DNA from 4 places in the Luteococcus sp. H101 genome. Region 1 is predicted to be linked to each of the others. Evidence: riboswitches for the same ligand, from Rfam matches in the RefSeq annotation. Region 1 holds a riboswitch; each other region holds the start of a gene.

Region 1 (8,136 bases):
AGCGGGCTGTAGGGGGTGAGCGCCATCTGGTACTGACGGCAGACCGGGATCAGCTCCCGCTCGTCCTCGCGGTGCAGCAGGTTGTAGTGGTTCTGCATGCTGCTGAACCGGGTCCAACCGTTCTGGTCCGCCACCACCTGCAGGTTGTGCAGCTGGTAGCCGTACATCGCCGAGGCGCCCAGGGCCCTCACCTTCCCCGCGGTGACAAGGCCATGGAGCGCCTCCATGGTCTCCTCCATGGGGGTGTCGTAGTCGAAGCGGTGGATGATGTAGAGGTCCAGGTAGTCGGTGCCAAGGCGCTCCAGGCTGCCGTCGATCTCGCGCTCGATGGCGCCCTTGCTGAGCTTGCCGTCGTTGAAGTAGACCTTCGACGCCAGCACGACGTCCTCCCGCTTGACGCCCAGGTTCTTCAGCGACTGCCCGATGAACTGCTCGCTGGTGCCGTGAGCGTAGGTGTTGGCGGTGTCGATGAAGTTCACGCCCAGCTCCAGCGCCCGGGCCAGCACCTCCTGCGTCGCGGGCTGGTCGATGGTCCACTGGTGGAAGTCCGGGAAGTGCTCCCCGAAGCTCATCCCGCCGATGCACAGGCGCGGGATGGTGATGTCGGTGTTGCCAAGAGTCGTGTACTGCATGGGATTCCCCTCGTCCTGATGGATGACTGGAGCGGTGGTCTGGACCCAGTCTGGCCGCATGACGTCGCCGCGCCAAGGGCGCCGGCAGGGGCTCTCACTACCTCCCTGCGGTCAGTTGTCGCTTCGCGACGGCCACGTCGATCTCGAAGTAGATGGAGGCGACCGCTGGGTCGACGAGACCGTCCTGCCGGTCATCGTGGATCTGGACGGCACCCAACGCTCGCCAGAAGGGGACAGCCGACCGTGGCGTCACCGCCGGCGTGTGCAGGGTCAGGACGCCGTAGCCGAGGTGATCCGCCCCGTTCACCAGCCGGGCGCACACCTGCCGCGCCAACCCGTTCTGCCGGAACCGCGGGAGAACGGCCACGCGCACCAGTTCCCCCACATCCTCCCGCAGTCCGTACCTGCGCTGCACCGGCTCCGGGCCACGGCGTCGAAAGGGCCGGACCCCGCCGCAACCGATGATCCCTTCCCCGGCCTCGGCGACGAGCAGCGCCGCGCGGGGGTCACGCAGGTAACAGTCCTCCGCCCGATCAAGGTCGGCATGCCAGATGGGGTTGTAGTCCAGGCCGTGATCCTCCCGGACGCTGGTCAGGACCAGTCCGCGTACCGCGGAGAGGTCCTGCGGCCGGGCGTCGCGGACCGATACTCCTGGGAGGTTCTTGGTGGGCTCAGGCAAGGTCTTCCAATCTTTCTTCCATGCTTGACGTGGGTCAACTGAACAGGCTGACCAATTCCCGGGTGTACGGATCTCGCTGCTCCGCGCAGAGGTCCTGCGCGGGGAACTCGTCGATGAACTGGCCGTGGCGCATCACGACGATCTGGTCGGCGACGAATCGTGCCGCCGCCAAGTCATGGGTGATGAACAGCATCGAGACCTGCAGATCCTCCTGCAGGTCCTTGAGAAGGTTCAGGATCCGGGCCTGGAGGGAGACGTCCAGACTGGCGGTGGGTTCGTCCAGCACGATCAGCTCCGGCTCGATGCTCAGGGCCCGGGCAATCGCGGCCCGCTGCAGCTGGCCGCCGGAAACCCGGCCGGGCATCCGGTCCAGCAGGGTGGTGGGCAGTTCCACCCGCTCGAACAGCTGTTCCGCCAACTGGCGACGACCGCCGGCCTCGGCGACGCGCCGGCGCAGCACCTCCGGCTGGCAGTCTAGCGGTTCCAGCACTGAGGTGAGCAGTGGCAGCCGGGCGTTGAAGGAGTCGGTGGCGCTCTGGAAGACCGCCTGGATCCGTGCCCGCCTGTGACGGTAGGGCCTCCCCTTGAGGGCGGTCAGTTCGTCGTCGCCCAGCCAGACTCGGCCGGAGTCCATGGGCTCGACGCCCAGCAGGCAGCGGGCCAGGGTGCTCTTGCCGGAGCCGCTCTGGCCCACCAGCGCCAGACACTGCCCTCGTTCGATGGCCAGGTCGACGCCACTGACGGCGCGCAGCCCGCCCAGATAGGTCTTGGTGATGCCCTGGGCCAGCAGGGCCGGTGTGGTCGATGACATGCTCACGCTCCCTGCTGGGTGACTGGCAGCCGGTCGAGGTCCCGATCGATCGGTGGCAGCGCCGCGAGCAGGCCGCGGGTGTAGGGATGACTGGGCCGGGCCGTGATCTCGGCAACGGTGCCCTGTTCCACGATTTCGCCGTGGCGCAGCACCGCCATCCGGTCGGCATGGGTCCGGACGCAGCGCAGGTCATGGGTGATGAACAGCACCGCGCAGCCCGTGCTGGCCCGGAGCTGGTCGATCCTGGCCAGCACATCTGCCTGGGTAACGGCGTCGAGGGCCGTGGTGGGTTCGTCGGCGATCAACAGCCGCGGTCGCGCCATGACGGCCGTCGCCAGCACCACCCGCTGCAGCTGGCCACCGCTGAGCTGGAAGGGGTATCGGTTGGCCGTGGCCTCCGGGTCCAAGCCCACCTCCTCCAGCGCGGTCAGGATGGTGCTGTGGTACGCCGAACTGTTCGTCGTCCCGTGTGCCCCCAGGGCCTCCGTCATGTGGGCACCGATCCGGTGGTAGGGGGAGAAGGCACCGGCATAGTTCTGGAAGACGTAGCAGATCTCCGTGCCCCGGATCCGGCGCATCTGCCGTCGTCCCTGGGTCAGCAGGTCGTGCTGACCCAGCCGGAGCGTTCGGGCCGTGCGCGTCAGGCCAACCGGCAGCAGGTCTCCGATGGCGTGGGCGGTCACGCTCTTGCCGGAGCCGCTCTCGCCCCCCAGTGCGAACCATTCGCCGGGCTGCACCTCGACGTCGATTCCGTGCACCAGCTCCAACCCGTGGGGTGCCGTGACCCTCAGGTCCTCGATCTGCAGGGTCATCTGGCGGCTCCCGTCGTGATCCGGGTGGGGTCGGTGGAGTACTGCTTGGCCAGCGCGTCGCCGGCCAGGCTGGTCAGCAGGACCACGACGAAGATCGCCAGCCCCGGGGCGAACATCAACAACGAGGTCCGGCCGAAGTAGGCGCGCCCCTCATTCAGCATGGCGCCCCATTCCGGGGAGGGTTGGGGCACACCCAGCCCCAGGAAGGACAAGGAGGCCACCAGCAACACGATCTTGCCGATGTCGAGCGTCGCCAGGCTGAGCACGGGCCCGATCACGTGGGGGACCAGGTGCCGGCGGATGATCCGTGCGGTCCGTGCGCCACTGATCCTGGCCGACATGAAGTAGTCCCGGGTCTTCTCCTCCACGACGATGCTGCGCACCAGCCGGGTGTAGCCGATCCACTTGACCACCACGATCGCGAGGACCAGGTTGAACACGCCCGGGCCCAGCAGGCCGGTCAGCACGATGGCCACCACGTACTCAGGCAGCGCCATGAAGGCGTCGCAGAGCCGCATCAGGGCCCAGTCGAGTCCGCCGCCCAGGTAGCCCGAGTAGAGACCGAGCGGTACGCCGATCCCGGCCGAGAGCGCCAGCGCCAGCATGGAGATCCCGACCGTGGTGCGGCCACCGGTGAGGATTCGGGACCAGATGTCGCGGCCGAGTTGGTCGGTTCCGGCAAGGTGCTGCCAACTGCTTGGCAGCAAGGCCTGCGTGAGATCCACCTGCAGCGGATCGTGCGGGGCCAGCCACGGGCCAGCCAGCCCGAGCAACAGGAGCAGCACGGTGGCGGTGGCCAGGGTCACGGTATTGCGGTTGACGGTGCGATTCATCGTGTCCCTTTCAGCCGGACTTCCGGGCTGATCCAGCGGTAGCTCAGGTCAACCAGCAGGTTGATCCCGATGATGGCGATCCCGATCACCAGGATGAAGCCCTGGATCACCGCATAGTCGCGACGGGTGACCGCCTCGACGGCCAGCTTGCCCACCCCGGGCAGCCCGAAGACGGCCTCCACCACCACGGAACCCGAGAGCAGACTGCCCAGGCTGACGCCCATCATCGTGACGACGGGAATCAGGCTGGCCCGCAGCACGTGCGCTCGACGCAACACCCGCTCGGGAACTCCCCGGGCGCGGGCCGAACGGACGAAATCCCGATGCTGGGTCTCCTGGAAGGAGTTGCGGAAGAGCTTGATGAAGGGCGGGGCGATCGCCACGGCCAGGGCCGCGCAGGGCAGCACCAGCCCGGCTCCACCGCGCCAGCCCGAGGCCGGCAACAACCGCAGGTCCACCGCAAACCACTGGATCAGCAGCAGTCCCAGCCAGAAGGTGGGCATGGAGGCCCCCAGGTAGCACCCCGCGGACACCAGCCGATCGATCCATGTGTCGGGATGGGTGGCGGCCAGGGTTCCAAGGGTAACCACCAGGACCAGGGTCACGGTGATGGAGGACAGTGCCAGCAGGGCGGTTGCGGGCAGGGCCTCGCCCAACTCGTGCGCCACCGTCTGACCGGTCATCACCGACATCCCGAGGTCCCCGCGCAGCAGTCCCGACAGATAACGCCAGTACCGCACCAGCAGCGGATCGTCCAGCCCCAGCTGGGCGCGATAGGCAGCAATCTCGGCCTGGCTGTGGGCGATGGTGTCCACCCTCAGCACCGACAGTGCGGCGTCACCGGGTGCCAGGGCCACCACCAGGAAACTCACCACGGTGAGGAACCAGATGCTGAATCCGATCCCGGCCGTGTGCCGCAGCAGCCGGACCAGGGGGTCAGCCACGGTCGAGGTCCTTGGTGATCATCGGGTACTCGAACTCATTGCTGGGGGTCTGCCAGCCCGTGACGCCCTTGGCGAAGGCGGCGGTCTCCATCGGTGCCACCAGGTAGCTGTTGAGCTGGCGGTCGCGGACCGTGACCCCCAGCTGTCTGGCCACGCTGGCCCGTTGGGTGGCATCCGGCGCACTGTTGAACCGATCGATCAGCTTGTTCAGGGCGGGGTCGTCCAGCTGCCCGTGGTTCTGTGCGCCGCCGGGGGTGAGTGAACCGTGGATGAAATAGGACCCGTCGCCGCGGGTCACGGTATTGGCCGAATAGGTGGCAACATCCCATTCCTTGCTGGTCAGGTGCTCGTCGATGTTGTCAGCGGTGACGATCTTGAAGGTGATCCCGACCTGGCTGGCGGAGTTCTCCATCACCTGGGCGATCTGGGGCAGCTCGGGCCGCGCCACATAGGTGACGATGTTCATGGTGAGGGGCTTGCCCTTGCTGGTCACCTTTCCGTTGCTGACCTCCAGCCCGGCCCGTTGGAAGTACCTGAGGGCCGCCTCCTTGCCGGACGGCCGGGTCACCTGCCCGGGAGAAACGGCGGTCTTGCCGGCGAAGGGATTGTCGGTGGCCTCGCCGTAGCCGCTCATCACGGTCTTGGCGATGGCCCGCCGGTCCAGCAGTGCGTCGATTCCCTGACGGAAGTCCTGCTTCCCCCAGAGTTCGGCCTGGGGGCCCTTGAAGTTGAACAGCAGGTGGTAGACCCGGGTTCCCGTCCGGGTCTCGACGGTGTACCGGTCGTCCTTCTTCAGTCCGTCAAGGGTCTCGGTGGAGGGCCGGTAGATCACGTCGGCCTCGCCGGACTGCAGCGCCAGTAGCCGGGCATTCGCGTCCTGGTTCGCGGTCATCGTGGCCCGCTCCAGCCTGGCCCTGCCATCCCAGTAGCCGTCGAAGCGGCTCAGTTCGGCCGCCCCGGTGGTCGTGAAGCTGTCGAACTTGAAGGGGCCGGTTCCGATGGGCTTCTCGATGCCGGCTTCGGGGTCGATGATGGCGGTGTTGAAATGGACGAACTCGCTCATCAGGCCCGCATAGGGCTTGGTGGTGGTGATCGTCAGGGTCTGACCGTCGGCCTTCATCGACGCGATGGGCAGCAGCGCCTTGACTCCGGGGTTCTTGCTGATGGCCCGCTCGATGTTCTGCTGCACCACCTGCGCGGTCAACGCCTTGCCGTTGTGGAAGGTGACCCCGTCGCGGATGGTGAGCTGCCAGGTATTGCCCTTCTGGGTCCACGCCGTGGCCAGACCGGGACTCAGGGTACCGGTCTTGATGTCCAGCTTGACCAGCGTCTCGACGGTGCCGGAATTGAGGATGAAGGCCGTCTGCACCATGTGCGGGTCGGTGGTGTTGGCCGGGTAGACGGTCACCAGGCGCAGCGTGTGCGCGGCTCCCGTCGATGCTGAGTCATCCTGGATGCCGCATCCAGTCAGGGCAACGGCGGCTGTCGCGAGGGCGACGAGGGTCTTCTTCATGGTGGTTTCTCTCCAGTGTCGTGGATGCCGGGGCACCCGGAAGAGAATCCAGGCAGCAGAACTCGGCCACAGGGCTGACCGATGACCGGCCAACAGTGGCTCGCAGCGGGCACGGGTGTGCGCCCATTCTCGTTCCCTCCATCTGCGTGGATTCCTGAACGAACACGCAGGCAGTTCTCCTGGCTCCAGTTCATTGGCCGCACTCGCCTTCCCAGCCCCGAAGGGCCAGTGGCATCGTGAGTGCGGCCTCCCTGTCACAGTGGCGAGACCGCGCCGGAATCACACCGGCTTCTCTGTTGGGCCCTGACGGGCACCTACGTGTACGTGGCGCAGCGTAGCAACGGGGAGAGCCAACTCGGCGTCGGTCATGGAAGCAGATGTGGTGACGCCGCCCTTGAACTGATCGTACCTACTGTCTATAGTGAATATAGACAGTAGGGGGGATCCATGGACATTGTGCTCTCGAACACCAGCGGCGTGCCGATCTATGAGCAGATCAAGGCCCAGATCAAGGCCGCGATCCTGCGCGGGGAACTCGCGGAAGGCGACGCCCTGCCCAGCATCCGTGGGCTGGCGCGCGACCTGCAGGTCAGTGTGATCACGACCACCCGCGCGTTCAGCGATCTGGCCGCCGAGGGTTTCGTCACCAATGTCCCGGGAAAGGGCAGTTTCGTCCTGCCCCGCGACTCCGAACTGGTCCGCGAGCAGGTGCTGCGTGACGTCGAGGCCCACCTCGGCAAGGCCATCGCGGCGGCACGGCTCGCGTCCCTGACCCCCACCGAGCTCCATCAGGTGCTCGACGCCCTTCTCACGGAGGAATCATGAACCCACTCGTGATGCACGCCATCACCAAGGACTTCCCCGGCTTCTCGCTGGGGCCCATCACCTTCGAGTTGCCCCGCGGCTACGTGACCGGCCTGGTTGGTGCCAATGGGGCCGGCAAGACCACCCTGCTCAAGATCGCCCTGGGGCTGGTGCACCCCACGTCGGGCAGCAGCCAGCTGATCGACCGCGAGCGCGTCGGCGTCGTCTTCGACGTCCCGAGCCTGCCCCGCAACTGGCGGCTCCGCGAGATTGCGCCCGCGTTGAAGCCCTTCTACCCGAACTGGAGCGACGCCACCTTCCAGCGGATCGCGGGCTGGGGTGGCCTGGAGATGGACAAGCGGGTCCACAACCTCTCGCGCGGCATGGGGATGAAGCTGCAACTGGCCATCGCCATGGCCCACGACGCCGAGCTGCTGCTCTTCGACGAGCCCACCAGCGGTCTGGACCCGCTGGCCCGCAGCGAACTGATCGACATGATCGCCGAGTACATGACCGACGAGAACCACACCGTCCTGTTCAGCTCCCACATCACCAGCGACATCGAGAAGATCGCCGATCATCTGGCCGTGATGAGCGCTGGCCGGCTGGTGGCCGGTGGTCCGCTGCAGGAGGTGATCGACGGCTTCCGACTGGTCAAGGGAGGGCGTGATTCCCTCGCCCCGGTTCAGCAGTTGGTGCTTGGTGCTCGCCAGCACGACGCCGGCTGGGACGGCCTCATGCGCACCGAGGACACCGTCGCGCTGCCGGATGGTGTGCTGAGCGAAGCGCCCAGCGTGGAGCAGGTCGTGATCGCCCTGGCCAAGGAGGGGCGACATGCGTGACTTTTCTGCAGACCCTTCCCGCAAGCAGAAAGGCTCGTCCATGATCAAGTTCCTCGTCCTGGACCTACGCATCATGAGGCCGGCGTTCCGGGCGCTCGGCATCATCCTGGGGATCTCGACGCTGGGGCTGGCGGCCGGAAACACCAGCTTCTTCCTCCCCTTCGTCACGGTCTTCGCGGTCATGGCGGTGATGAACCTGTTCGCGACCATCGAGCAGGGCGAGTTGACCCAGTTCCTCGGCGCACTGCCCGCCCGACGGGCCGACG
Region 2 (6,942 bases), on a different contig from region 1:
CAGGGTGCTGGCGCCGTAGCCCGCGGCCACCAGCAGCTCCGCGAGCTGCGCAGGGGTGTGCTCGTCGGAGCTGAGCACGATCACCCGTCGCCCCGGCGCCAGCTCCCGGTTGACCAAGCTGACGTCGCGGCCGACGACGCTGACCACGGCGCAGCTCTCCGCCGCCCAGTTCAGTTCAGCGCGGGCCAGGGCCACCGAGGAAACGGCGGGGTGGATCCGGACCCGCTCCGCGCCCAGCATCCCGATCAGCGTCGTGCCGATCCCGCTGACCAGCGGATCACCGGAGGCCAGCACCACCACCGTCGCATCGGCGGGCAAGCAATCCAGCAGCGCGGGCAGCTTCTCCCGTAGTGGGGAGGGCCACGGCAGGCGAGTTGGGCGCGGGGACCCCTCGAGGAGCATCGCCAGGTGGCGGGCGCCGCCCAGCACCACGTCGGCGTCGAGCACCAGCCGTCGCAATCGTTCGGGCAGGCCATCCCAGCCGTCGGCGCCAACCCCCACCACGTCAACCGGTCGCTCGGAGCTCATGGTGCCCAACGCTAGCGGCACGGCTGCGGCCCGCCCCAGTGCCAGACTGGTGGGATGCTGCTCACCCTGACCTCCACCGCGCCCTCGGCGTCCGACCTGGGCTTCCTGCTGCACAAGCATCCGGAGCGCGTGCAGCGCAGCAGCCTCAGCGTGGGCACCGCGACGGTCTACTACCCGGAGGCCAGCGACGAGCGGTGCACCGTGGCGCTGAGCGTCACCGTCGACCCGATCGCGCTGGTCAAGCAGCGCGGCATCAAGGCGCAGCCCGGCACCCTGGGCCAGTACGTCAACGACCGCCCCTACGCGGCGGGCTCCATGCTGGCACTGGCGATCGGCAAGGTCTTCACCACCGCCCTCAACGGCCGCTGCGATGCCCGCCCGGACCTGGCCGCCAGCCCGCTGCCGCTGACCGTGCACCTGCCGGCGATGGCCGTCCGCCCCGACCAGGGACAGGACGCGAATGAGCTGGTCACCAGCCTGTTCGGGCCGCTGGGTTGGCAGGTGGAGACCCGCAGCACTCCCCTGCTGGAACAGGATGCCGGCTTCGACTGGGGTCCGTCGCCCTATCTGGACGTCACCCTCACCGGCACCCTGCGGCTGGCCGACGCGCTCAGCCACCTCTACGTCCTGCTGCCCGTGCTGGACCGGGGCAAGCACTACTGGATCAGCACCGACGAGGTCGACAAGCTGCTGCGGCGCGGCGGCGACTGGCTGCCCGGCCATCCACAACGCGAGTTCATCACCGGCCGCTACTTGGGCGCGCATCGCGGCCTGGTGGACGACGCCCTGACCCGGCTGGAGGAACTCGACGACCGGCTCCCCGCCGAGGTGGACTCCCCCGAGACTGACGACGCCGAGGCGGAGATCACCGAAGCCGAGGCCACGGACAACGAACCCGAAGCGCGCCATCCGCTGCGCAAACTCCGCCTGGAAGCAGTCCTGGCCGAGCTGCACCGCGGCGGGGCGCACAGCGTCGCCGACGTCGGCTGCGGCGAGGGCGCCTTCCTGCGCCACCTGCTGCCCGACCCGCAGTTCACCCGGGTGCTGGGACTCGACGTCTCGGCCCGTGAGCTGGAACGGGCGGAACGCAAGCTCAACCTGGACCGGCTGAGCGACACGGTGCGCGGCAAGCTGACCCTGCGCCAGTCGTCGGTCACCTATCGGGACGACGCCCTGACCGGCTTCGACGCGATCCTGCTGGTGGAGGTGCTGGAGCACGTCGACGAGGATCGGCACCCGTCGCTGGAGGCCAACATCTTCGGCGCCGCGCAGCCCGGCCAGGTGATCGTGACAACGCCGAATGGCGAGCACAATGCCCGCTACGGGCTGGGGGCGGGCCAGCTGCGCCACCCGGACCACCGCTTCGAGTGGACCCGGGAACAGTTCGCCGCGTGGGCCGCACGGGTCGCCCAGGCCTACGGCTACCGGGTGACGCTCGGCGGCATCGGCGACGACGACCCCGAGCTCGGCCCACCCACCCAACTGGCCGTCTTCACCCGCACCGAGGAGGCCTCCCATGGCTGACGTCCACGTCCCGGAACTCTGCCTGGTGGCCCTGATCGGGGTCTCCGGCGCGGGCAAGTCCACCTTCGCGCGGGAGAAGTTCGCGCCCTTCGAGGCGGTCAGCTCGGACTTCTGCCGCGGCCTGGTCAGCGGTGACGAGAATGACCAGTCCGCCTCCGCCGACGCCTTCGAGATCCTGCACCACATCGTCGGCAAGCGGTTGGAGCGCGGCCTGCTGACCGTGGTGGACGCCACCAACACGTCGCCCCAGGCCCGCAAGGAATTGGTCCGGGTGGCCAAGGAGCAGGACGTGCTGCCGGTCGCGATCGTGCTCGACGTCGATCCGGCAGTGGCGATCGAGCGCAACACCCACCGGCCGGATCGCGCCTTCGGTGAGGGGCCGGTGCGCCGGCAGGCCGCACAACTGGCCAAGTCCCTCAAGGGCCTGCAGCGCGAGGGATTCCGACACATCACGGTGCTGGGCTCCACCGAGGAGATCGAGCAGGCCCGGATTGTTCGCGATCCGCTGCTGAACAACCACAAGCACCTGCATGGCCCCTTCGACATCGTCGGTGACGTGCACGGCTGCTTCGACGAGCTGGTGGAGCTGCTGAAGACCCTGGGCTACCGGATCAGCCGCGACCACGACGGTCACGCGGTGGACGCGGAACACCCCGACGGCCGCACCGTCATCTTCGTCGGTGACCTGGTGGATCGTGGCCCCGGCACGGTCGACGTGCTGCGGCTGGCCATGGGAATGACCGCCGCCGGCCATGCGCTGGCGGTGCCCGGCAACCACGAGGCCAAGCTGGTCCGGGCCCTGGACGGGGCAAAGGTGCAGGTCAGCCACGGTTTGGAGACCACCCTGGCGGAGCTCGACGCCCAGCCGGCCAGCTTCCGGGCTGCGGTGCGGGAGTGGTGCTATTCCCTGGTCTCCCACCTGGTACTGGACGACGGGAAACTGGTGGTGGCCCACGCCGGGTTGAAGGAGGCCTACCACGGGCGGGCGTCGGGTCGGGTGCGCTCCTTCGCGCTCTACGGTGACACCACCGGCGAGACCGACGAGTTCGGCCTGCCGGTTCGCTACCCGTGGGCCGACGAATACCGCGGCCAGGCGATGGTGGTCTATGGCCACACCCCCACGCCGCGGCTGGAGTGGGTGAACAGCACGCTCTGCCTGGACACCGGCGTGGTCTTCGGCGGGCAACTCTCCGCGCTGCGTTACCCGGAACGGGAGACGGTGCAGGTGGCCGCGCACGCGGTGCACTACCAGCCGGTCAAACCCTTCGCGACGGCCGAACGCGCGCCCGACGAACTTCGGCTGGACGACGTGCTGGGGTTGCGGAATGTCGAAACCGAGCTGCTGGGCCGCGTCTCCATTCCCGCGGAGAATGCCGCCGGCGCGCTGGAGGTGATGAGTCGCTTCGCGCTGCACCCGTCGCAGCTGGCCTATCTGCCGCCGACGATGTCCCCGGTGGCCACGTCCAAGCGCCCTGACCACTTGGAACACCCCGATGAGGCCTTCAGCCAGTTCCGCGAGTGGGGCGCCGGACGGGTGGTCTGCCAGGAGAAGCACATGGGTTCGCGGGCCGTGGTTCGGCTGCACGACGATGGCGATGTGGTGCACACCCGCACCGGCCGGGCCTTCCTGCCGCCCAAGCTTCAGGCCGAGTTCACCGGACGGCTGCGCCGGGCCGCCACCGCCGCCGGGCTGTTCGAGGAGCTGGGCAGCAGCTGGCTGCTGCTGGATGCGGAGCTGCTGCCGTGGTCGATGAAATCGGAGGGGATGCTGCGGGAGCAGTATGCCGCCGTCGCCGCGGCCGCGAAGCTGTCGTTGACCGCCGAGGTGGCGGCGCTGGAGGCCGGCGTCGGGCGCGGGCTGGAGCTGGCCGACGAGTTGGCCGCCGCCCGGCAGAGCCTGGCCAATGCCCACGCCTATGACCAGGCCTGGCGGCGTTATGCCTGGCCAACCCGAGGTCTGGCCGGGGTGCAGCTGGCGCCCTTCCAGGTGCTGGCGGCACAAGGCAGCACCTTCGAGACCCGCGACCACCGCTGGCACCTGGCCGTCGCGGACCGGTTGGCCGAGGCGGATCCCGAGCTGATCCGTCGCACCCGACAGCTGGAGGTGGACGTCGAGGATCCGAGCTCGGTGGCCGAGGGCGTGGCGTGGTGGGAGGAGCTGACCGGCGCGGGCGGCGAGGGAATGGTGGTCAAGCCGCTGGCCAACCTGAGCCACACACAGAAGGGTGCGCTGATGCAGCCCGGCCTCAAGGTCCGCGGGCGGGAGTACCTGCGGATCATCTACGGCCCGGACTACACGGTGGAGCGCAACCTCACCCGGCTGAAGAACCGCAACCTGGGCAAGAAGCGCTCGCTGGCGCTGCGGGAGTACGCGCTGGGGCTGGAATCGCTGCACCGGCTGGTGCGCGACGAACCGTTGTGGCGGGTGCACGAGCCGGTCTTCGCGGTGCTGGCCATGGAGTCGGAGCCGGTGGATCCGCGCTTGTGACGGCGGTGTGGCCCGGCCCTGGAAAACGCTAGGGTGGGCCTCACTTGGCCCGAGGTGCCTCCGAACCGGTCCGCCGGGGGTTGGGGAGAATCTGGGAAGCCGGTGGGAATCCGGCACAGGCCCGCTGCGGTGAGCCGGGGCGTCACGCACGCACCCGACGAGTCCGAAGACCGGCCTCGAGCCACTGACCATCCATCGGCCACTTGAGCGGGAGCCTCGAATGCCCTTGTCACAGAAGTCTCAGTCACCCCAGAAGGCGCCCACGGCGCTGACGCACCAGCACTTCCCCTTCTCCGCCATCGTCGGCTGTGAGTCCGACGACCTGGACGCCATGGGTCTGGCCCTGGTGCTGACCACCATCCAGCCGCAGATCGGCGGCGTGCTGGTCCGCGGCGAGAAGGGCACGGCGAAGTCCACCGCCGTGCGCGCGCTGGCCGCCGTGCTGCCGCCGATCGACGTCTTCCAGGGCGATCGCTTCTCCATCGACCCGGCCGATCCGCGCGCCACCTCGCCCGACGGCCCCTTCGACATCGAGTCGGTCACCAGCCGGGCGGTGCGGCTGGTGGAACTGCCCGTCGGCGCCACCGAAGACCGGGTGCTGGGCTCCATCCACCTGGAAAGCGCCTTGTCACACGGCAATGTGGAGTTCGAGCCGGGGCTCTTGGCCAAGGCGCATCGCGGGATCCTCTACGTCGACGAGGTGAACCTGCTGCACGACCACCTGGTGGATCTGCTGCTGGATGCCGCCGCCATGGGCCGGGCGACGGTGGAACGCGACGGCGTCTCCATCGAGCACGCGGCGCGCTTCGTGCTGATCGGCACCATGAACCCGGAGGAGGGCGAGCTGCGCCCCCAGCTGCTGGACCGCTTCGGCCTGACCGTCGAGGTGGCCGCCCCGCGGGACTGGCAACTTCGCGCCGAGGTGGTGCGCCGTCGGATGGCCTACGACGCTGACCCGGCCGGTTTCCAGGCCCGCTACCAGGCGGCCGATGAGACCCTGAGCCAGCGGATCGCCCGCGCCACGGAGCTGCTGCCCAGTGTCCGGCTGGGTGATGCGGCGCTGTTGAAGATCGCGGAGATCTGCGCCGCCTTCGAGGTGGACGGCCTGCGTGCCGACATCGTCACCGCCCGCACCGCCATCACCCACGCTGCCTGGCAGGGCCGCACCGCCGTGACCAAGGCCGACATCCGCCAGGCCGCCCTGCTGGCGCTGCCACACCGGCGTCGACGCAATCCCTTCGACGCCCCCGGTCTGGACGAGGACCTGCTGGACCAGCTCTTGGGCGACGACGAACTTCCGCCCGAGCCGGAGGAGCAGCAGCCCGACCCAGGCCAAGGCCCCGACGATGCCCCGGAGGATGATCGCGACCCAAAAGGCGGTGAGGGTGACGACGGTGAGCTGACCCCGCCGGAGCCGCCCAGCCCGCAGGACGGTGGTGCCGACTTCACGGACCCCGAGCCTGTCGAGGGGCAAGAGGAGGACCTGCCGCTGCCCCCGCCGCCCCTTCCCCCGGACGCGGCCTCGGACGGGGCGCAGACCGTGGTGAGGGCCGCCACGCCGTCGCCCCGGCCGCGTACGCTGACCGTGCGCGGGGTGGGAGATGGTGCTGCGGGCAAGCGCAGCCGGGCCATCACCAGTAGTGGGCGACGGGTTGGCGCCCGTCGCCCGAATGGCGACTCGACCGGATCGCTGCACCTGGTGGAGACCCTGCGCGCCGCCGCCGGGGAACAGCCCCGTCGCCGGGACGCGGCTGCCCCAGCCAACCCAACCACGATGGCCGAGCCTGCCGAGACCCCCCGATCAGCTCGGGGAACGGGGAGGGAAGGCACTCGCCTGGATCTGCGCGCCGAGGACATCCGGCTGGCCGTCCGCGAGGGACGCGAGGCCAATCTGGTGCTCTTCTGCGTCGACGCGTCGGGGTCGATGGCCGCGCGCAAGCGAATGGTGCAGGTCAAGACCGCGATCCTCAGCCTGCTGCTGGACGCCTATCGCCGCCGGGACAAGGTGGGGCTGATCAGCTTCCGCGGCGCCGGGGCGGAGCTGGTGCTGCCACCCACCAATTCGGTGGACATCGCGGCGGCCCGGCTCGACGAGGTTCCGGCCGGCGGCCGCACTCCCCTGGCGGAGGGGCTGTTGGAGGCCGCCCGGGTGCTGAGTCGCGAACAACTGCGCGACCCTCACCTGAGGCCCCTGCTGGTGGTGGTCACCGACGGTCGCGCCACGGCCGGCCCCGATGCCGTCGCCCGGTCCATCCAGGCCGCAGATTTCGTTGCCGGGCTGGGAATCTCGACGGTGGTGATCGACGGCGAACAGGGCCCGCTGCGGATGGGCCTGGCGCACAAGCTTGCCACCCACCTGCAGGCCGAGCACCTGCCCGTCGCCGACGTCACCGCCGACGCGC
Region 3 (8,136 bases), on a different contig from region 1:
GGCACGGCTGGTCGGCCCAGTACAACGGGGCGTTGAAGCACGTGCTGCGGCGGCTTGGATTCCGGGTGGAGGTGGTGCACGCCGCCCGGGTGCACCACCTGGGGCGAAACCCCTGGTGGAATGCCGGGCACACCTGGCTGCGGGTCACCCACGACGGCCGCACGCTGGACGTCTGCTGCTCCCGGGCCCAGCACCGGGCCGGTCAGGTCAGCTTCGTCCCGGTGACCCAGGTGCGCCCGATGAACCGTTGGACCCGCTCCGTGGTCTCGCTGAGCCTTGCGCCGGTGGTCAGCGTGCAGGCCTGGCGCCAGCTGGCCGGTGCACCGGTCCCCAAGTGGCTGTACCGGGGCTTCGACGAGGACCTGTGAACACATTGGGAGCATGCTGCCCCCACACCCCTGCAGCGGTTGGTACTGTCCTCGGCCGTTGACTTCGTGGATGGTTGCGTCGACAGTGTCGGAGCCAACTGACTGGGTCCGGGGCAAGCGCACCGGCTCTCTTGTCGCCTGCTGGTAACGCCAGATCTTGCCCGGCACGTCCTGACGCTGCCGGTCTGTGCTACAAACCACATCCTGATTCGGGCCCGGTGTCAGAGGAGCACTGGGTCCCATTCAGAATGCAGTTTGTGGCGCAAACCTGACGAGTAGTTGGGTGGTTGTCCGTGACCCCTGGGGTCAGCTCGGGGACCTCAGGCGGCGTGGGCACAGCCCCATGGCTGCAGACCGCGCTGGGCGTAGAGCTTGTTGGCGATGGTGATCTGCTGTTCCCGGGTGGCCAGGTTCGCCGTCGGGGCGTACTTGGTGCCACCGTTGGCCTCCCAGGTCTGCCGGTCGAACTGCAGGCCGCCGTAATAGCCATTGCCGCTGTTGATGGACCAGTTGCCGCTGGACTCGCACTGGGCAATCCGATCCCACATCGCCGAGCGGGAGGTGTCCAGGCCCTCGGACGAGCCGGCCGGCTTGGTGCTCTGCGTCGCACTCGGCTTGGACGATGACGGTGCGGCGCTGGGCTGGGCCGACGCGCTGGGGTTGGCGGAAGCGGCCGGCTTTGCGGCCTCCTTGGTGCCGACGCTCTCCTGCTGGTCCACCGGCTGCTGGGTGACCTTGGTGGTCAGCAGCTTGCTGGAGGTCTCCTTGCCGTCCTCGACGGTGACCTGCCAGGTCTTGGTGGCCTTGCCGTCCTTGCCCTTGGTCACCACCTTGGTGGTGCCCTTGGGCAGATCGGCCGACGGGGTCTTCACCGTCTTGAACTTGACCACCTCGGTGGTGGTCTTCAGCTTGGTGCCGACCTTGCTGACCACCACCTCCATGTCGTCGGTGAGCTGGGTGGTGGTGGCAGGGACCACGCTCTGCCCCTTGCCCAGGGTGATCTGACGCTCCTTGAGCAGGTCCGCGACGGTGGCCGCGGTGGTCTCCATGCCGACGGGGACCTTGCCGTCCTCGGAGAGCTTGATGCTCTTCGGGGTGGTGGCCACTACCGACAGGCCCTCGCGCTTGAGCGCGGTGGAACGGCTCACCGAGAGGCGGGTTCCGGATTCGGTGACGCCCAGCTGGGTCAGCGCGGCGTCGACGGTGGTGGCGGTGGTCCACACGGTGGTCCGCTTGCCGTCGAGGGTTAGGGTCAGGGGGCGGCCGTAGTTGACGGTGACCTGGCTGCCGTCGGTGATCGGGCTGCCGGGGGAGGGCACGACGGTGTCGTGTTCGGTGAGGGTGACCTCGCTGGCCGCGAGCGCGTCGTTGACCGTCTTGCCGAAGGTGTGCACCGCCATGGTGGTCCCGTCGACATTCACCAGGACCTCCTTGTCCATCACCTGCCAGCCGACGACGCCGGCGACGGCCGCAACGGCGGCGGTGGTGGTGGCCGAGATGATCCCGATGGTCTTCTTGTTCACGCTGCTCCTCGCTGGGGCCCGGTCACGGGTACCTGCCCCAATTCTCCCGGAAGCCTGAGATTCCTCATAATCAACGCCGGAAAATCTCAGGAAGTCCGGAGGTTGGTGGTAATGCGCGTGTCCGCAGCCAAGGGGAGCGGGTGCACCCGTCGTTCCCGGAGCGGGTGCTGGCGTCGTTCCCCGGCCCCCGATCTGACTGCGCAGCCGTTGGGTCTTCGGGCAGCAGCTCCAGCGGCTGCCCCTGACAGTTGCTGCTGCACAGTCATGGGTTGGGTCGTCGCGGGGTCATCCGGGCCGCCCGGAAGTCGACGGGCTGGTCAGCGGCTGCGCGGTGGGGCGGAGGCCGAGATGGACGACGAGAGCCCCCGCTCCATGGAGCGGGGCTCTCTGGGCGACCGGTGGTCCGGTCAGCGCCTGGGTCAGGCCTGCTGCGCCTTGGTGAAGCGCTCGGCGACGTCGGCCCAGTTGACCACATTCCACCACGCAGTGACGTAGTCGGCCTTGACGTTCTTGTACTGCAGGTAGAAGGCGTGCTCCCACATGTCCAGCTGCAGCAGCGGCACCTGGTTCAGCGGGATGTTGCCCTGCTGATCCCACAGCTGCAGGGTGTTGAGCCGCTTGCCCAGCGAGTCCCAGGCCAGGACGGACCAGCCGGAGCCCTGGATGGCCTTGGCATTCTCGCTGAACTGGGCCTGGAAGCCGTCGAAGGAACCGAAGAACTCGTCCAGCGCGCTGGCCAGCTCACCCTCGGGGCGGCCGCCGCCCTCGGGGGACATGTTCTTCCAGAAGACGGAGTGGTTGATGTGGCCACCCAGGTTGAAAGCCAGATCCTTCTCCAGCTTGCCGATGGTGGCGAAATCACCCTTGGAACGGGCCTCCTCCATCTTCTCCAGCGCGGTGTTGGCGCCGGCCACGTAGGTTGCGTGGTGCTTGGAGTGGTGCAGCTCCATGATCTCGGGAGCGATGTGCGGCGCCAGGGCGCTGTAGTCGTAGTCAAGATCGGGCAGGGTGTAGACAGCCATGTAAATCCTCTTTCCGTCTTCGCCGGACCGGGGCCCGGAGCCCTTGGTGAAGGGGCTTTCCTAGGGACAACAACGATCCTAGGCACTTTGTTCCCGGTGGGCCAGACTGTTCGCCGCGAGCGCGATCCCCGGTAGCGCACCATGGCTTCGGGCGGCTCTGCGTCGGTATGGCCATTGGGTCTGGCCCCATGGGGCGATGTACTGGATGGATGAGTCAACCACGTTCCGACTACGGCGCTCCCGTTCTGGTGATGCGCAGTCTGTCCAAGCGATTCGGGCCGAAGGTGGCGGTCGACAACCTCTCGCTGGCCGTGCCCGCGGGCTGCCTCTTTGGCCTGGTCGGGCCGAACGGGGCGGGCAAGACCACCAGCCTGAGCATGGCCACCGGTCTGCTCCGTCCCGACGCCGGCCAGGTGGAGGTCTGGGGCCACGACGTGTGGAGCGATCCCGTCGCGGCAAAGGCGATGATGGGCGTGTTGCCCGATGGCCTGCGGGTGTTTGATCGGTTGAGCGGCCTGGAGTTGCTGCGCTTCGCTGCCGGGCTGCGCGGCGTTGCACCCGACCAGATCGAGAGTCGGGCCCAGGCACTGCTGCGCGCCCTGGGGCTGACGCAGGACGCCAATACCTTGGTCTGCGACTATTCCGCCGGCATGACCAAGAAGATCGGGCTGGCCTGTGCCCTGGTGCACAATCCGCGACTGCTGGTGCTGGACGAGCCCTTCGAGGCGGTGGATCCCGTCTCCGGCCAGGCGATCCGGCAGATCCTGCACGACTTCGTGGCCGGTGGCGGCACCGTCGTGCTGTCCAGCCATGTGATGGAGCTGGTGGAGAGCCTGTGCGATGCGGTCGCGGTGGTTGCCAACGGGCGGGTGCTGGCGATCGGCCCGACGGCCGAGGTGACCCAGGGGCGGCGACTGCAGGAGCGCTTCATCGAGCTGGTGGGCGGGACGAGCGACGCGGGGGAGGGGTTGGCATGGTTGGGACACTCGTCCGACTCAAACTGACGCTGCTGCGACGCTCACTGCAGGGTCAGACCGCCAAGATCATCGGCCTGGTGGTGATCGGCCTCTACGCCCTGGGGGCCCTCGGCTGGCTGTCGGTCGCCCTGATGGGGCTGCGCCTCGCCTCCGACCAGTTGCACGGCGGCGCCACCACCGTCGGCTTCGCAGCGCTGACCCTGGGCTGGCCGCTGGGCACCCTGCTGGTCTCCGGCAGCGACCAGACCCTGGACCCGGGCCGGTTCGCGCTCTTCCCGGTGAGTGCCCGGCAGCTGATGCCGGGGCTGCTGGTCTCCGGCCTGGTGGGGATCGGGGGCGTCTTCACGGCGCTGCTGGCCCTGGTCCAGGTGGCCAGTTGGAGCACCGGCGCCTTGACGGCAATGTGCGCGTTGGTTGCGGCGATCCTCGGCTGCACCACCTGCATCCTGTTGGCCCGCACCGCGGCTGCCAGCTTTTCGTCGGCGCTCAGCACCCGCCGCTACCGGGACGGTGCCGCGCTGCTGCTGGGCCTGCTGGCGATGGGCAGCGGAGTCGGCGTCCAGTTGGTGATTCGCTGGCTGGGCAATGTGGAGCAGCTCGAACAGCGGGCGGCGCGCCTGGCCTCGGTGGCCTCCTGGACGCCCTTCGGCTGGGCCTGGGCGCTTCCCTGGGATGCGGCCACCGGCCGATGGGGCCTGCTGGCGGCCCACACTGCGCTGGCCGTCGCGCTGGTCGCGGCACTGTGGCTGCTCTGGGAACGTTCCCTGTCCCGGGCGCTAACCTCGCCGCTGGAAGCCGGTGGTGCCGGTGGGCGGGCCAAGGCGCACTCCGTTGTGGACCGGCTGGTGCCCTCGGGGCCAGCCGGAGCGATCGCGGGCCGCTCGCTGCGCTACTGGCGTCGTGACCCCCGGCACCTGGTGTTGGCCGTCTCGGTGCTGCTGATGCCGCTGCTGATGCTGGCCCCCAGCCTGCTCGGGGGCTCCGGGGAGGATTCGATGATCAGCGGGCGCGGGATCCTGTTCCCGGCGATCTTCTCCATGCTGCTGTTGGGATCCCTGGCCGTGGCGCAGGAGATCAGTTACGACGGGAGCGCGCTGTGGATGCACATCTCCGCCGGGGTCAGTGGCCGGGCCGACCGACTGGGCCGGCTGCTGGCCGCCGGATGGATCCTGCTGCCCATCGCCCTGCTGATCGACGTCGTGCTGATGGCGGTCTCCGACGGATGGGCACTGGCGCCGGAACTGGTGGGTGGCACGCTCGGATCACTGCTGGTGGGAGCCGCCGTCGGCACCGTCACCGGTGCCTTCTGGCAGGTGCCGCAGCCGCCGCCCGGGCAGAACGCCTTCTCCCGTGGGGAGGGCGGCGGCGCGGCGGGCATCCTGCTCAGTCTGGTCAGCATGCTCGCCACCGGCCTGCTGGCCCTGCCCTTCATCATCCCGCTCTTCCTGACCGCGTCGCGGCCCTGGCTGGGCTGGTTGCTGCTGGGCGCAGCACCGGTCTACGGACTGGCCCTGCTGGCCGGCTCGGTGGTCTGGGGCGGCCGGGTGCTGGAGCGCAGCTGGCCCGAGGTGCTCAAACAGGTCACCTACAGCAAGGAGTGATCACCCCGGGTGCCCAGCCTGCCCAACGTCGCCCCGGCCGTGTGGCACGATCGGCAGGGCGACGCCGCGACGGGTGGATGGGTCTGCGGGCGGCTCAGGCCTTCTTGCGACGGCTGGCCAGGAAGGCGGCGGCCCCGGCGCAGAGCAGCAGTGCCACCACGCCGATGGTGGCCCACGGGGTGTCCTTCTTGCCAGCCTCCTGCGCGGGCGCGGTGCTGGCGGGGGACGACGGTGCAGCGCTGGTGCTGGCCGTCCCGGCGGCGCCGTCCAGCGCAGGCATCGTCGGGGTGCACTGCTTGCCATAGCACCAGCCCTCGAGGGTGCCGGCCTTCGGCTTGGACTGGTCCGCGCCCACCTGGCTGAAGGTCCACTTCCCGCCCTTGGTGGCGGTGTAGTACTGCCAGTAGTTGCCGTCGAACTTGGCCGGGCAGGCGGCCGGCTCCCCGTCCATCGCGCAGATCATCTGGGTCTTGGGATCCTTGGTGATCTTCACCCCGGCGCTGGTGAGCAGCTCGGTGCCGCTGGCCGCCTTCTCCACGCACTTGTTGACCATCAGCTCACCCTTGGAGCTCTGCACCACCAGCCACACCTTGCCCTGGTCCAGGCAGTCGGTGGTCTGGTTGGCGGGCAGGACGCGGGCCGGGGCGTGGGCGGCGTCGGACGGCAGGGGAGCGGCGACGGCGGCCAGTGGTGCCAGGGACAGGGTGGCCGCGGCGGCGCCGGTGGCGACGAGCTGGCGAGCGGTGGCGGTGAGCACAGTGGTTCCTTTCGGCGGCCGGAAGGCGGCCGCGGATGCCCCCACCCGCGACTCGCCCGCAGACCACGACGGGTGGTGATGAGTCTGCCGACGCCGGGTACTCCGACTGTACGGTTGCGGGTCAGTTCCGGGCTTGCACCGGATTCCCCCAGCGGCGGCAATGCGCCGAAGACTACTGCACGGGGCTCTGCGGCGTCGCCGCGGTGCCTCCGGGTCAGCCGCCCGGGCGCACCTCCAGCACCCGGAAGCCCTTGTGGGAGGCCAGTCGCTCACAGGCATAGCCTTGCTCGGTCAGCCAGCGGGCCAGCGAGTCCGCGCCCAGGTTCTTGCCCACCACCAGTACCGCGCGCCCGGTCGGTGCCAGTCGGGGGAGCCAGGTCAACAGCAGCTCGTGCAAGGCGGGCTTGCCGATCCGGATCGGCGGATTGCTCCAGATCTCGTCATAGCGGGTGGCCGGGTCGGCCTGCTCGGGCAGGAGGGCCTGCACCCGGCCGCCAGCGCCGATCACGTCGGCATTGAGCCTGGTCAGCGCCAGGGCACGCTCGTTCACGTCGACGGCGTCCACCACACTGCCCGGGCAGGCGGCGGCCAGGGCGACGGCGATCGGGCCATAGCCACAGCCAAGATCAAGAAGCCGGGCACCGTCGTGCGGCGGCGCCACCTCGTCCAACATGATCTTGGTGGCCGGATCCAGTCGGGTGCCCGAGAAGACGCCGTTGGCCGTCGTCAGGGTGAGCTCCTGCCCCCAGATGGTGGCGTGGATCTGGCGGCGCTTCTCCGGGCCGTCCGGGGTGGTGAAGTAGTGGCTCACGGGGCCTCCAGGGGGGTCTCGGGCAGGGTGCGCACGGCGCGGGAGAGTTCGGCGCGAACTGCCAGCTGGTCGTCGTCGGGGTAGCCGACCTCCTCCAGGCACAGGCCCTTGGCCGGCATCACCAGCACCCCGCTGTGCCGCTTGGGCGAGGCCATCACCTCGGCCAGCCAGGCCTGGTCCCGTCGCCCGGTGCCGACCGTGGTCATGGCCCCCATCAGCGAACGGACCATGGAGTGGCAGAAGGCGTCGGCGGTGACGGTGTATTCCAGCACTCCGTCGGGGGTCCGCGCGGCGTGCAGGCCGGTCAGGGTGCGGATGGTGGTGGCCCCGTCGCGCGGCTTGCAGAAGGGCGCGAAGTCATGCAGACCCAGCAGCATCCGGGCGGCCTCATTGGTGGCGTCCACGTCGACGACGCCGCGGATCTGCGCGATGTGCCCGCGCAGCAGCGGATCTGGCCGCGAGACCTCGTCCCAGACCCGGTAGACATAGCGACGCCAGATGGCCGAGAAGCGGGCGTCGAAGCCGGGCGGGGCGGGGCTCACCCGCAGCACCTGCAGGTCCTCGTCCAGCACCCGGTCCAGCCGTCGCTGCAGCCGCGAGGTGTCCACCGTCGACGGCAGGTCCACGTGGGCCACCTGGCCGCGGGCGTGCACCCCGGCGTCGGTGCGGCCGGCGACGGTGAGCTGCACCGGCTCGCGCAACCGCAGCACCTGGGTGATCCAGCGTTCCAGTTCGCCCTGCACGGTGCGCAGGTCCGGTTGGCTGGCCCAGCCAGAGAAGCGGGCGCCGTCATAGGCGATGTCCAACCGCCAACGGGTGAGGGGGGTCGACGGGGCCTCGACAGGCTCGGCCGTCGGGGTTCGGCCCTGCTCGGCCGTCGGGTCGGGATGGCCGGTCACGAGGTCTTCCGATAGGTCAGGTCGTGGATGGTGCGGCCGGCTGCCAGGCCCTTGCGTTCGTACTTGGTGACTGGGCGCAGCTCCAGCCGCGGCGCCCACCCGGTGTTCTCGGGATCGGCCGGGTCCAGGTGTTCGTTCACCAACCCGGAGGCGACGTCCAACACCTCCCGCATCCATT
Region 4 (8,136 bases), on a different contig from region 1:
CTTAGTCCTAATCACCAGTCCCACCTTCGACAGCTCCCCCCCAAAAGGGTTGGGCCACTGGCTTCGGGTGTTACCGACTTTCATGACTTGACGGGCGGTGTGTACAAGCCCCGGGAACGTATTCACCGCAGCGTTGCTGATCTGCGATTACTAGCGACTCCGACTTCATGGGGTCGAGTTGCAGACCCCAATCCGAACTGAGACCGGCTTTTTGAGATTCGCTCACCCTTACAGGCTCGCAGCTCATTGTACCGGCCATTGTAGCATGCGTGAAGCCCTGGACATAAGGGGCATGATGACTTGACGTCATCCCCACCTTCCTCCGAGTTGACCCCGGCGGTCTCCAATGAGTCCCCACCACTACGTGCTGGCAACATTGGACGAGGGTTGCGCTCGTTGCGGGACTTAACCCAACATCTCACGACACGAGCTGACGACAGCCATGCACCACCTGTGTACCGACCAAAAAGGGGCCTCCATCTCTGAAGGTTTCCGGTACATGTCAAACCCAGGTAAGGTTCTTCGCGTTGCATCGAATTAATCCGCATGCTCCGCCGCTTGTGCGGGGCCCCGTCAATTCCTTTGAGTTTTAGCCTTGCGGCCGTACTCCCCAGGCGGGGTACTTAATGCGTTAGCTGCGGCACGGATCACGTGGAATGTGACCCACACCTAGTACCCACCGTTTACGGCGTGGACTACCAGGGTATCTAAGCCTGTTTGCTCCCCACGCTTTCGCTTCTCAGCGTCAGGAAAGTCCCAGAGAACCGCCTTCGCCACCGGTGTTCCTCCTGATATCTGCGCATTCCACCGCTCCACCAGGAATTCCGTTCTCCCCTAACTTCCTCTAGTCTGCCCGTATCAGAAGCAGGCTCAGGGTTAAGCCCTGAGTTTTCACTTCTGACGCAACAAACCGCCTACAAGCTCTTTACGCCCAATAATTCCGGACAACGCTCGCACCCTACGTATCACCGCGGCTGCTGGCACGTAGTTGGCCGGTGCTTCTTCTACGCATACCGTCACTCTCGCTTCGTCTGCGTTGAAAGCGGTTTACAACCCGAAGGCCGTCATCCCGCACGCGGCGTTGCTGCATCAGACTTCCGTCCATTGTGCAATATTCCCCACTGCTGCCTCCCGTAGGAGTCTGGGCCGTATCTCAGTCCCAATGTGGCCGGTCGCCCTCTCAGGCCGGCTACCCGTCGAAGCCTTGGTGAGCCACTACCTCACCAACAAGCTGATAGGCCGCGAGCCCATCCCAAACCAAAAAATCTTTCCAACAACCACCATGCGATGAAAGCTGAATATCCAGTATTAGCCACCGTTTCCGGCGGTTATCCCAGAGTCTGGGGCAGGTTACTCACGTGTTACTCACCCGTTCGCCACTCGTGTACCCCGAAGGGCCTTACCGTTCGACTTGCATGTGTTAAGCACGCCGCCAGCGTTCGTCCTGAGCCAGGATCAAACTCTCCGTTGAAAAATATCGACAACCACCAAAGGCGGCAACGTCGTCACATCAACAAGTTCGAAACCCGACATACCAGAAAACTGGCAAATCAAAATTCCATACTCAAAGAAACCATAACCACCAACCAAACCCCCACAAAAGGGATCCAATCAATGGCCACGGGTAAATTTAGGCATTGACCTTAGACACGCTGTTGAGTTCTCAAGTTTCGGGCACGACCCGCGCTCACATCCCACGACGCTCGCTTGGGGCAACTCGACAACCTTACCGGCAATCTTTCGGAGTGTCAACTCCGATCCTCGACCGGCTGGCAGTGGGCCATGCGTCGCAACGCCTGACTTCCTGCCGTGGACTGCCTTGCGGCAACCCGTTCAACTTTAGTTCATCGAACTTTCCGTTGCAAATCCGTCGTTTCCGGCGGATCTGGCGCCATCATGCCCCGGGCTTGGCCGGAGCGGCAGGCGCGAGAGAAGACTATAGCCACTCCGCGGCGCGTCGTCCACTCGGCGCCGAGACGGTCGACCGGGCGCGCCTACGGTCTGACCACAAGTGCCATTTTCTCACCCCGCCACCCCCGCGCAGACAGGCCTCCCGCTAGGGTTTGAAGTGCTGGTTCGACCTGTGCACGCAGGCCGACGCAAGAGGGAATCCGGCGAGAATCCGGAACTGTCCCGCAGCGGTGAGTGGGAACGACACCACCCGTCCGGCATGCGAGGGATCGCACGCCACCGGACGAGCAGCACTGGGTCTGGGCCTGGGAAGCGGTGGTCGAGGAAGACGCCTTCGGGCGAAGTGCCCACGAGTCCGAATACCTGCCAGCGGCGTCGTACCCGCCAGGTGCGAGCGCAGGGGCGCCGGCCCCGGGATCAGTCCTGCAGGGTGTTCCCGGGCTCACGCGTCACCACCAGAACGGAACCGAGGAGTCCACACGTCAGGTCGGTCACCCTTCGGGGGAGCCGACGACAACCTCATCGGAGCAGGAGTCCCATGACAACGACTGAGCCGGACGCCCGCGGGGGTGCTGGAGAGTTCAAGCTCGCCAGCGACTTCGCGAAGCCGGGGATGGACAAGTGGCGCGAGGCAGCCGCCAAGGTCCTGAACCGCGGACGTCCAGAAGACAAGCTACTGACCGGTGACCAGGCGGTTGCCCGACTGGTCACCACCACCGTCGACGGCGTGGAGATCGCGCCCATCTACACGCTGGAGGATGCCCCGAAGGAGCTGGGCTACCCCGGCGTCGCCCCCTTCACCCGCGGCACCACAGTGCACAATGGCGAGGCCGACGCGTGGGATGTGCGGGCCCTGCACGAGGATCCCGATGCGGCCTTCACCAGCCAAGCGGTGCTCACCGACCTGGAGCGCGGCGCCAGCAGCCTGTGGTTCCGGGTTGACCCCGACGCCATCAAGGCCGAGGACCTGGCCCGCACACTGGAGGGCGTGCTGCTGGAGCTGATCACCGTCGAGGTGTCCAGCCGTACCGACCAGGAGGCCGCCGCCGAGGCGCTGCTGCAGGTCCTGGACGCCAGCGACAAGCCGCGCAACCACAAGTCCGCCGTGCTGGGCCTGGACCCGATCGGTCTGGCCGCCCTCAACGGCACCACTCCCGAGCTGGGCGCGCTGGCCGAGTGGGTCAAGAAGCTGGACGGGATGCGGAGCTCCCGCGCCATCGTCGTGGACGCCACCATCTGGCACAACGCCGGCGCCGGCGACGTGCACGAGCTGGGCTACGCGCTGGCCACCGGTGCCGAGTACGTCCGGGCACTGATCGACCAGGGGCTCACCCCCGACCAGGCCTTCGACGCGATCGACTTCCGGGTCACCGCCACCGTCGACCAGTTCGCCACGATTGCCCGGCTGCGCGCGCTGCGCACCTGCTGGTCCAAGGTGGGCGAGGTCTTCGGGGTCTCCGAGGCCAAGCGGGGTGCCCGGCAGCACGCCGTCACCTCCTGGCGCGAGGTCACCCGCGACGACGCCTACGTGAACATGCTGCGCGGCACCATGAGCACCTTCGCCGCCGGTATCGGTGGCGCCGAGGCGATCACCGTGCTGCCCTTCGACACCGCGTGGGGCCTGCCCGGCGACTTCAGCCGTCGCATTGCCCGCAACACCCAGGTGATCCTGGCCGAGGAGTCCAACATCGTCCGGGTCAATGACCCGGCGGGCGGCTCCTGGTATGTCGAGTCCCTCACCAAGAAGCTGGCCGAGGCCGGCTGGGCTGTCTTCGGCAAGCTCGAGGCTGCCGGTGGCATGGCCAAGGCCGTTGTCGACGGGCTTGCCAAGACCGAGCTGGAGCCGGTGATCGCCGAGCGCGCCAAGCGCCTGGCCACCCGCAAGAAGCCGATCACCGGTGTCTCCGAGTTCCCGAACATCGAGGAGCTGGACGTCACCACCGCCCGCCCCCGCCCCGAGGCCCCGGCCTTCGCCGGGCTCGAATGGCACCGGGACTCCGAGGTCTTCGAGGCCATGCGCGACGCCGTCAAGGCCCAGCCCAATGCCTCGGTCTTCCTGGCCTGCCTGGGCCAGCGTCGTGACTTCGGTGCCCGGGAGGGCTTTGCCGGCAACCTCTTCCACGTTGCCGGGCTGCCCACGCCCAAGGCCGAGGGCGGCTCCACCGAGGAGATCGTCGCGGCCTTCAAGCAGGCCGGCACGCCCGTTGCCTGCCTGTGCTCCAATGCCAAGGTCTACGCCGAGCAGGCACTGCCCGTCGCCAAGGCCCTGAAGGAGGCCGGTGCCAAGACCGTGTACCTGGCCGGCAACCTGAAGGAGCTGGGCGAGGGCGCATCCGAAGCCGAAGGAGTCATTGACGGCACCGTCGCCCTGGGCGTCGACGTCGTCACTCTGCTCGGCACCACCCTCGACACGTTGGGAGTCTCCAAGTGAGCACCGAGGTTCGTTTCGATTCCGTCCCGCTGGACGAGCAGGCCATCCCGGCCGACGCCCAGGCCCAGTTCGAGCAGCTGCTCGCGCAGGCGCCCGCCGTCGAGCAGTGGGTGACCCCCGAACAGCTGCCGGTTGAGCACATCTACGGCACGGACGTCTACGAGGGCATGGACTTCCTGGAGACCATGCCGGGCATCCCACCCTTCCTCCGCGGCCCGTACGCCACCATGTACACCAACCAGCCGTGGACCATCCGCCAGTACGCCGGCTTCTCGACGGCCGCCGAGTCCAATGCCTTCTACCGTCGCAACCTGGCGGCCGGGCAGAAGGGCCTGTCGATCGCCTTCGACCTGGCGACCCACCGGGGCTACGACTCCGACCACCCGCGCGTCTCCGGCGACGTGGGCATGGCCGGCGTGGCCGTCGACTCGATCCTGGACATGCGCCAGCTCTTCGACGGCATCCCGCTGGACCAGATGAGCGTCTCGATGACCATGAACGGCGCCGTGCTTCCCGTGCTGGCGCTCTACGTGGTGGCGGCCGAGGAGCAGGGGGTGAAGCCGGAGCAGCTGGCCGGCACGATCCAGAACGACATCCTCAAGGAGTTCATGGTTCGTAACACCTACATCTACCCGCCGCTGCCGTCGATGCGGATCATCGCGGACATCTTCGCCTTCACCAGCGCGAACATGCCCAAGTTCAACTCGATCTCCATCTCCGGCTACCACATGCAGGAGGCCGGAGCGACGGCCGACATCGAGATGGCTTACACCCTGGCCGACGGCGTGGAGTACATCCGCGCCGGCGAGTCCGTGGGCCTCCAGGTGGACAAGTTCGCTCCCCGCCTGAGCTTCTTCTGGGCGATCGGCACCAACTTCTTCATGGAGGTGGCCAAGATGCGTGCGGCTCGCATGCTCTGGGCCCGCCTGGTGAAGCAGTTCAATCCGCAGAACCCGAAGTCGATGAGCCTGCGCACCCACTCGCAGACCTCCGGCTGGTCCCTGACCGCGCAGGATGTTTACAACAACGTGGTGCGCACCTGCATCGAGGCGATGGCCTCCACCCAGGGCCAGACGCAGTCCCTGCACACCAATGCCCTCGACGAGGCCATTGCGCTGCCGACAGACTTCAGCGCCCGGATTGCCCGCAACACCCAGCTGTTCATCCAGCAGGAGTCGGGCAACTGCCGCGTGATCGACCCGTGGGCCGGCTCCACCTACGTGGAGAAGCTGACCCAGGACCTCGCGGAGAAGGCCTGGGGCCTGATCCAGGAGGTCGAGGAGGCCGGCGGCATGGCCAAGGCCATCGAGCAGGGCATCCCGAAGATGCGCATCGAGGAGGCCGCCGCCCGTACCCAGGCGCGGATTGACTCGGGCCGTCAGCCGGTGATCGGCGTCAACAAGTTCCAGCTGGACAAGGACGATCCGCTCGACGTGCTCAAGGTGGACAACGCCAAGGTGCGTGCCGAGCAGATCGCCAAGCTGGAGAAGCTGCGGGCCGAGCGGGACGAGGCCGCCTGCCAGGCCGCCCTGGAGAAGGTCACCTGGGCGGCTGCCAACCCCGACCCGACCGACCCGGAGCGCAACCTGCTCAAGGTCGCGATCGACGCGATGCGTGCCCAGGCCAGCCTGGGTGAGCTGTCGGACGCCCTGGAGAAGGTCTTCGGCCGCTACACCGCGCAGATCCGCACGATCAGCGGGGTCTACTCCAAGGAAGCGGAGGGTTCGACCGTGATGGAAGAGGCTCGCAAGGCCGTCGAGGCCTTCGAGGAGGCCGAGGGACGTCGTCCTCGCATCATGATCGCGAAGATGGGCCAGGACGGTCACGACCGGGGCCAGAAGGTGATTGCCACGGCCTTCGCCGATCTCGGTTTCGACGTCGACGTGGGCCCGCTCTTCCAGACCCCCGAGGAGGCTGCCGCCCAGGCCGTTGAGGCCGATGTGCACGTGGTGGGCGTCTCCTCGCTGGCAGCCGGACACCTCACCCTGGTGCCCGCGCTGCGCGCCGAGCTGGACAAGCTCGGCCGTCAGGACATCCTGATCGTCGTCGGCGGCGTGATCCCGGAGCAGGACTTCGAGGATCTGCGCAAGGCCGGTGCGGTTGACATCTACCCGCCGGGCACCAACATCCCGTCGTGTGCGGTCAGCCTGATCGAGAAGATGCGCCAGGCGATGGATGCCTGAGAAGGCAACTGGCTGAACGCCTCGGGCGGTTCGAGTTCGCTCGGGCCGCCCGAGGCGCTTTTTCCCGCACAACCCCATAGCATCCGATTGAAGAACCCGACTCGAAGGAAGCAACGATGCCCCGCACGTTCGACGTCCCGAAGCTGGCCGAGGGAGTCCGCGCCGGAGACCGCGCCGCCGTGGCGCAGGCCATCACCCTGGTGGAGTCCAAGTTGCCGGCCCACCGGCCGATGGCCCGCCAGCTGTTGACCGATCTCACCAACGCCCCGACACATGCCGTCCGGGTGGGCATCTCCGGTGTCCCCGGGGCAGGCAAGTCGACCTTCATCAACTCCATGGGGCAGCGGCTGATCGAGCAGGGGCACAAGGTGGCGGTGCTGGCGGTGGACCCGTCCAGCACCCGCACCGGCGGCTCCGTGCTGGGTGACCGGACCCGAATGGGCGAGCTCACCCAGAGCAGCAATGCCTTCGTCCGTCCCTCCCCCAGCGGCAATCACTTGGGCGGCGTCGCCCGCGCCACCCGCGAGGCGATGCTCGTGGTGGAGGCCGCGGGTTACGACGTGATCATCGTCGAGACCGTCGGCGTCGGCCAGTCGGAGGTGGCGGTGGCCGGCATGGTGGACACCTTCCTGATGCTGGCCCTGGCCCGCTCCGGTGACCAGCTGCAGGGCATCAAGCGCGGCATCCTGGAGATCACCGACGTGATCGCGGTCAACAAGGCCGACGGGGACAATGCCGGCGAGGCCAGGGTCACTGCACGGGAGCTGAGCATTGCGATGAAGCTGGTGCAGCAGTCCGGTGACCGGCGGGTGCCGGTGCTCACCTGCTCCGCACTGCAGCGGATCAGCCTCGACGAGGTCTGGCAGGCCGTGCTGGACCATCGCGCCTGGCTCGAGGAGAATCGCGGTCTGGCGCAGCACCGGGCCGAGCAACAGGTGGTGTGGATGCACTCCCAGCTCGAGGCGACGCTGTTGGATTCCATGCGTTCCAGCGAGCACCTGCGGGAGCTGAACCGCCAGTTGGAGGACGACGTGCGCCACGGCCGCACCAGCGCCATGGAGGCCACCGCGGACTTCCTGGCCGACTTCGCCCAGGAGGTGCCCACGATGGACTGGGCCCGAGGCAAGAACAGGCTCTGACCCCGCGCCGACCGCGGAGCCGACAAGCTCCGAGAACGTTAGAGCGGCCCCGCAGGAATCAACTCCTGCGGGGCCGCTCTCGTCCGGGCTGGTGCCTCACAGACTCGGATTGGGTCCCTCATTGGCGGCGGGCGCCGCGTAGGTGGGGAACTCCTTGAGCGCCTGCTCGGCGATCTTGTTCATCATGTAGCCGTCGAGCACGCCGCCCACGGCGCCACCGACCACCGGGACCCCCTTGCCCAGCTTGGCCAGGGTTCCCTGCCCGACGCTCTTCAGCAGCCGGAAGCCGACCGCCTTGTTCACCATCATCATGGCCGGGCGGGGAAGGTTGCGCAGCGCCATGGTGGTCAGGCGTCCGGTACCGGTCACCACACCGGCCTTGGCCATCACGTCCTCCGCATTGGAGCCCACCAGGGTGAGCAGGATCGCGGTGCGGATGTTGGGCTGGCTGATGTCGTAGCCGCGCAGCGTG

Evidence for each region. A riboswitch is a leader RNA that binds a small molecule or an ion and turns the genes downstream of it on or off. The one in region 1 is predicted to bind cobalamin.
Region 2: another riboswitch for cobalamin. It lies ahead of AAEX60_RS00990 (VWA domain-containing protein); the one in region 1 lies ahead of AAEX60_RS02220 (ABC transporter substrate-binding protein).
Region 3: another riboswitch for cobalamin. It lies ahead of AAEX60_RS09450 (hypothetical protein); the one in region 1 lies ahead of AAEX60_RS02220 (ABC transporter substrate-binding protein).
Region 4: another riboswitch for cobalamin. It lies ahead of mutA (methylmalonyl-CoA mutase small subunit); the one in region 1 lies ahead of AAEX60_RS02220 (ABC transporter substrate-binding protein).

Annotation. Positions count from the first base shown of each region.
Region 1 covers NZ_JBCDMW010000007.1:106,148-114,283, forward strand. The annotation lists gene AAEX60_RS02190 (aldo/keto reductase) at 1-632, opposite strand, end outside; gene AAEX60_RS02195 (GNAT family N-acetyltransferase) at 730-1,311, opposite strand; gene AAEX60_RS02200 (ABC transporter ATP-binding protein) at 1,346-2,122, opposite strand; gene AAEX60_RS02205 (ABC transporter ATP-binding protein) at 2,125-2,934, opposite strand; gene nikC (nickel transporter permease) at 2,931-3,767, opposite strand; gene AAEX60_RS02215 (ABC transporter permease) at 3,764-4,711, opposite strand; gene AAEX60_RS02220 (ABC transporter substrate-binding protein) at 4,704-6,224, opposite strand; cobalamin riboswitch at 6,377-6,557, opposite strand; gene AAEX60_RS02225 (GntR family transcriptional regulator) at 6,672-7,049, shown strand; gene AAEX60_RS02230 (ABC transporter ATP-binding protein) at 7,046-7,870, shown strand; gene AAEX60_RS02235 (ABC-2 transporter permease) at 7,911-8,136, shown strand, end outside.
Region 2 covers NZ_JBCDMW010000004.1:75,552-82,493, reverse strand. The annotation lists gene cbiE (precorrin-6y C5,15-methyltransferase (decarboxylating) subunit CbiE) at 1-528, opposite strand, end outside; gene AAEX60_RS01000 (3' terminal RNA ribose 2'-O-methyltransferase Hen1) at 583-2,052, shown strand; gene AAEX60_RS00995 (polynucleotide kinase-phosphatase) at 2,045-4,540, shown strand; cobalamin riboswitch at 4,576-4,733, shown strand; gene AAEX60_RS00990 (VWA domain-containing protein) at 4,761-6,942, shown strand, end outside.
Region 3 covers NZ_JBCDMW010000022.1:85,292-93,427, reverse strand. The annotation lists gene AAEX60_RS09475 (hypothetical protein) at 1-368, shown strand, start outside; gene AAEX60_RS09470 (transglycosylase family protein) at 689-1,891, opposite strand; gene AAEX60_RS09465 (superoxide dismutase) at 2,311-2,913, opposite strand; gene AAEX60_RS09460 (ABC transporter ATP-binding protein) at 3,123-3,917, shown strand; gene AAEX60_RS09455 (hypothetical protein) at 3,887-5,491, shown strand; gene AAEX60_RS09450 (hypothetical protein) at 5,586-6,248, opposite strand; adenosylcobalamin-variant (AdoCbl-variant) riboswitch at 6,336-6,417, opposite strand; gene AAEX60_RS09445 (class I SAM-dependent methyltransferase) at 6,463-7,059, opposite strand; gene truA (tRNA pseudouridine(38-40) synthase TruA) at 7,056-7,865, opposite strand; gene trmB (tRNA (guanosine(46)-N7)-methyltransferase TrmB) at 7,955-8,136, opposite strand, start outside.
Region 4 covers NZ_JBCDMW010000044.1:3,682-11,817, forward strand. The annotation lists rRNA gene AAEX60_RS15920 (16S ribosomal RNA) at 1-1,471, opposite strand, end outside; cobalamin riboswitch at 2,057-2,296, shown strand; gene mutA (methylmalonyl-CoA mutase small subunit) at 2,450-4,342, shown strand; gene scpA (methylmalonyl-CoA mutase) at 4,339-6,525, shown strand; gene meaB (methylmalonyl Co-A mutase-associated GTPase MeaB) at 6,642-7,664, shown strand; gene AAEX60_RS15940 (EcsC family protein) at 7,761-8,136, opposite strand, start outside.